Regions from separate parts of the Streptomyces sp. NPDC007929 genome, predicted to be linked through region 2. Evidence: riboswitches for the same ligand, from Rfam matches in the RefSeq annotation. Region 2 holds a riboswitch; the other holds the start of a gene.

Region 1 (2,382 bases), on a different contig from region 2:
GACCAGCCGGCGAGGTCGGCGGCCGTGAGGGTGCCGGTGTGCCGTTCGCCGCTGGTGTCCTTGGTGGGCCGCCGGGCCTGCCGCACCAGGGCCTCGGCGATGAACCCGGTGCGCCACACCTCCCGCGCGGCCTCGATCCGCGCCTCCCGGTCGCCCGCGCCGGCGGTCTCGGCGAGCAGGCGCTTCCAGGTGGCGGCCAGTGCGGGGTTGGCGAAGAGCTCGCCGGGGCGCGGCGCCTTGCCGCCGGGCAGGTAGACGTCCGCCGACGAGGTCCACTCCGTCTCGAACAGCTCGCGCACCGTCTCGACGGTCTCGCCGACGCGCTCCACGGGTGCGTGCCCGTGCTCGGCGTAGCCGATGGCGTACTTCAGGACCTCGTCGAGGGAGCGGGTGCCGTGGTCGCGCAGCAGCAGCATCCAGGCGTCGAAGGCGCCCGGCACGGCGGCGGCGAGCGGCCCGGTGCCGGGGACGAGGTCCAGGCCGAGGCCCCGGTAGTGCGCCACGGTCGCGCCGGCCGGTGCGACGCCCTGCCCGCACAGCACCCGCACCTCGCCGCCGGCCGGGGCGAGCAGGATCGGCACCTCACCGGCCGGGCCGTTGAGGTGCGGCTCGACGACGTGCAGCACGAACGCGCCCGCCACGGCCGCGTCGTAGGCGTTGCCACCGCTCTCCAGGACGGCCATCGCCGACTGCGAGGCGAGCCAGTGGGTGGAGGACACCATGCCGAAGGTGCCGCTCAGCGTGGGGCGAGTCGTGAATTGCATACCTGACCTCGGTGATTGTGTACGTCGACGGGCCTACGTGAGAGCGGAATGGGCCGACGGGGAGGTAGGGGGGAGAACGAGCGCGAGAACATCTCCTCCCGATAGCCCCATCTCCACCGCGGGCCGGGGCAGGCTGTCGTTGTCGGCCACTGCCGCACGCAGAGTAGATGCGTGCTGCCGACCGACACCACCCTTCTCACGGGCTTCGTCTCGGCCTGGTCGTGACCTGCTGTCAGGTGTTGATGATGCGGTCGGAGGAGCGTCGGGCAGTGCTCCGGGCCGGGGCTCAGTGGAAGGGCGTCCATTAGAGTGGTGCGTGGGCCGTGACTGGCGCTGAGGTGGAGCACCACCGGGGAGCGGTCTGACGAATCGGTCGATGCCGTGCGCCTGGGCGAGTGGTCAGCGACGCCTGGAGGCGACCATGTCCCAGACACAGACAGCCCGGCTGATGGACGGCGTTGGCCTTGCCCGACGCATCGTTGAGGACGCGTCAGGCAAGGCGGCAGAGCTTGCGCGACGTGTCGGCGTGACGCCTTGCCTGGCAACGGTGCTGGTGGGTGAAGATCCAGCTTCGGTGACGTACGTCCGGATGAAGCGGGCCCGTTGCGCGAAGGCGGGCATTGAGTCCCGGCTTGTCAGCCTGCCGGCCACCACCACGACCGCTGAGCTGGTGGAGACCCTTCAGTCCCTCTCTCAGGACGCCGGGGTGCACGGCATCTTGCTCCAGCACCCCTGTGGTCCTCACATCGATGAGCGTGCGGCATTCGAGGCCATCGCGCCGGAGAAGGACGTCGACGGGGTCACGATGAGCTCCTTCGGGGCCATGAGCTTCGGACTGCCTGGTTTCGCATCGTGCACCCCGGGCGGGATCATGCGGCTCTTGGACGAGTACGACGTCGATCTCGCAGGTCAGCATGCCGTTGTCGTGGGTCGAAGCGCGATCCTCGGCAAGCCTGTCGGAATGCTCTTGCTCGCCCGGGACGCCACAGTCACCTACTGCCACTCCCGTACGACCGATCTGGCCGCGAGGGTGCGGGAAGCGGATGTTGTCGTGGCGGCCGTGGGACGGCCTCGGCTTGTTCGCGGTGAAGACGTCAAACCAGGGGCCGTCGTGATCGACGCCGGATACAACCCGGGCAATGTCGGCGATGTCGACTTCGACACCGCCTGCACTCGTGCCCGCTTGATCACGCCAGTCCCCGGTGGGGTCGGCCCCATGACCATCGCGGTACTGCTGGCGCAGACGGTCGATGCGGCGTACGCCCAGCTCGGGCCGGCCGGCCGGTGAGCGCGGACGCCTCCGGTCCTGCCGTCGACGACGAACAGCCGGCCCGCTGATCCTGTGGAGGTAGTCAGAAGGCGGTCAGTCGCCCCCGGGGCTCGCGGATGCGGCTACTTCATTCCCGTGGTCGCGATTCCCTTGACGAGGTAACGCTGGCCGACGAGGAAGACGACGAAGACCGGGATGAGCGTGATGACGGACATCGCGAACAGTGATCCCCAGGAGGCTCCGCTGGTGGCGTCGACGTAGTTGCGCAGGGCGACGGGCGCCGTCTGCAGTTCCGGTTTGGTCAGGTAGATCAACTGGCTCAGGAAGTCGTTCCACGTCCAGATGAAG
Region 2 (2,382 bases):
CTCCTGGCGGGCCTCTGCCAGGGCCACGGCCTTGGCGGCCATGACGTGCGGCAGCGGGCCGCCGAGAACCATCGGGCAGCCGCGGTCGACCTGGTCCTTCAGCGAGTCGTCGCACAGGACCATGCCGCCACGGGGGCCGCGCAGCGACTTGTGGGTGGTGGTCGTCACGATCTGGGCGTGCGGCACCGGGTCGAAGTCGCCGGTGAGGACCTTGCCCGCGACCAGGCCCGCGAAGTGCGCCATGTCGACCATGAGCGTCGCGCCGACCTCGTCGGCGATCTCGCGCATGATCCGGAAGTTCACCAGACGGGGGTAGGCGGAGTAGCCCGCCACGATGATCAGCGGCTTGAACTCGCGGGCGGAGGTGCGCAGCGCCTCGTAGTCGATGAGGCCGGTGGCCGGGTCCGTGCCGTAGGAGCGCTGGTCGAACATCTTGCCGGAGATGTTCGGGCGGAAGCCGTGGGTGAGGTGGCCGCCGGCGTCCAGGGACATGCCCAGCATGCGCTGGTTGCCGAAGGCGCGGCGCAGCTCGGCCCAGTCGGCCTCGGAGAGGTCGTTGACCTGGCGGGCTCCGGCCTTCTCCAGGGCGGGGACCTCGACGCGCTGGGCGAGGACCGACCAGAAGGCGACGAGGTTGGCGTCGATGCCGGAGTGCGGCTGGACGTAGGCGTGGCGGGCGCCGAACAGCTCCTTGGCGTGCTCGGCGGCGAGCGACTCGACGGTGTCGACGTTGCGGCAGCCGGCGTAGAAGCGGCGGCCGATGGTGCCCTCGGCGTACTTGTCGCTGAACCAGTTGCCCATGGTCAGGAGCGTGGCCGGGGAGGCGTAGTTCTCGGAGGCGATCAGCTTGAGCATCTCGCGCTGGTCGGCGACCTCCTGGCCGATGGCGTCCGCCACGCGGGGTTCGACGGCGCGGATCACGTCGAGGGCGGCGCGGTAGGCGGTGGAAGCGGGGGTGAGCTCTGCTGACATGGGGACCTCCGGACGTTGCGTTCAGCGTTCACGGTACGGCCCAGGCGCACGGCTCTGACTGCTCGGGCCGCTCCCCGATGGTTGGTCCCATCCCAGCGCGCCAGTCACGGCCCTCGGTCAGCCTACCGGGTGGGGTGGGCGGGGAGCGTCTGCCGGGTTGTTCTTCGTCGCCGGGTGCGGGTGCTCTGTGGTTGATCGCGCAGTTCCCCGCGCCCCCGATGTACCTCCCCCTGCGCTCCGTTCACAAGATCACGTGCGGCAGGAAGCGGGCGTACTCGTCCGTTATCAGGCCCGAGGACTCGCGGATGCCGAGGCCCGCCGACTCGTTCTCCACCACCCAGGCGCCCAGGACCACGCGGTTGCCGTCGAAGTCGGGGAGGGGGGCCAGTTGCTGGTAGCAGCAGGGTTCGTCGCGGAGGACGGGGGCCGTGCCGGGGTCGTGGATCGTGACGCCCGCGCCCTCGCGGCCGAGGAGGGGCTTGGCCACCCAGCCCGTGGTGGACAGGTCGCGGGGGCCGTCCAGGTACGCGGGGAGGAGGTTCGGGTGGTCGGGGTGGAGCTCCCAGAGGATCGCCAGGAGGGCCTTGTTGCTGAGGAGCATCTTCCAGGCCGGTTCGATCCACAGGGTGGAGCCCGTGCCGCCGCCGTTGTCGAGGGTGTCCAGGACGTGGTCGGCGAAGCGGTCCGTGGTGAGCCATTCCCACGGGTAGAGCTTGAAGACGCTGCGGATGAAGCGGAGGCGGTGGTCGACGAAGCGGCGGGAGAGGCGGTCCCAGCCGATCTCCTCCATGGCGATCCAGTCGGTGGCCAGACCGGCCTGTTCGGCGGTCTCCTTGAGGTAGGCCACCGTCATCATGTCCTCGCCGAGCTCGTCGGCCGAGGAGTACGCGAAGTACAGGGGGCTGCCCGGCGGGAGGAGGGCGGCCTGCTTCTTCCAGGCGTCGACGAGGCGTTCGTGGAGGGAGTTCCACTGGTCGGCGCCGGGGAAGCGCTCCTCCATCCAGAACCACTGCGGGGACGCGGCCTCGACCAGGGAGGTCGGGGTGTCGGCGTTGTACTCCAGGAGTTTGGCCGGGCCGGTGCCGTCGTAGCGGAGGTCGAAGCGGCCGTAGACGGAGGGCAGTTCGGCGCGGCGGTGCCAGGCCTCGGCGACCGCCCGGGCCACCCGGGGGTCGGTGATGCCGAGGTCGGCGAAGCGGTCCTCGGTGACGATGTGGCTTGCCGCCGCCAGGCACATGCGGTGGAGGTCCTCGACGACCTCTTCGAGGGCCTCGACCTCCTCCAGGGAGAAGACGTAGTGCGCGCTCTCGTCCCAGTAGGGGCGCAGGGAGTCGTCGGGGTAGCGGGTCAGGGGGTAGATCAGGCCCTGTTCCTCGACGGTCTGCTGCCAGCCGGGGCGGGGGTCGATGG

Evidence for each region. A riboswitch is a leader RNA that binds a small molecule or an ion and turns the genes downstream of it on or off. The one in region 2 is predicted to bind ZMP and ZTP.
Region 1: it holds a riboswitch for ZMP and ZTP, as region 2 does, so the genes downstream of both, ACFZDE_RS14310 (tetrahydrofolate dehydrogenase/cyclohydrolase catalytic domain-containing protein) here and ACFZDE_RS11765 (glycine hydroxymethyltransferase) in region 2, are expected to answer to the same signal.

The regions. Positions count from the first base shown of each region.
Region 1 covers NZ_JBIBKD010000004.1:150,241-152,622, reverse strand. The annotation lists gene ACFZDE_RS14315 (gamma-glutamyltransferase) at 1-764, opposite strand, end outside; ZMP/ZTP riboswitch at 1,078-1,164, shown strand; gene ACFZDE_RS14310 (tetrahydrofolate dehydrogenase/cyclohydrolase catalytic domain-containing protein) at 1,186-2,052, shown strand; gene ACFZDE_RS14305 (ABC transporter permease subunit) at 2,157-2,382, opposite strand, start outside.
Region 2 covers NZ_JBIBKD010000003.1:465,620-468,001, reverse strand. The annotation lists gene ACFZDE_RS11765 (glycine hydroxymethyltransferase) at 1-972, opposite strand, end outside; ZMP/ZTP riboswitch at 1,004-1,090, opposite strand; gene ACFZDE_RS11760 (glutathionylspermidine synthase family protein) at 1,214-2,382, opposite strand, start outside.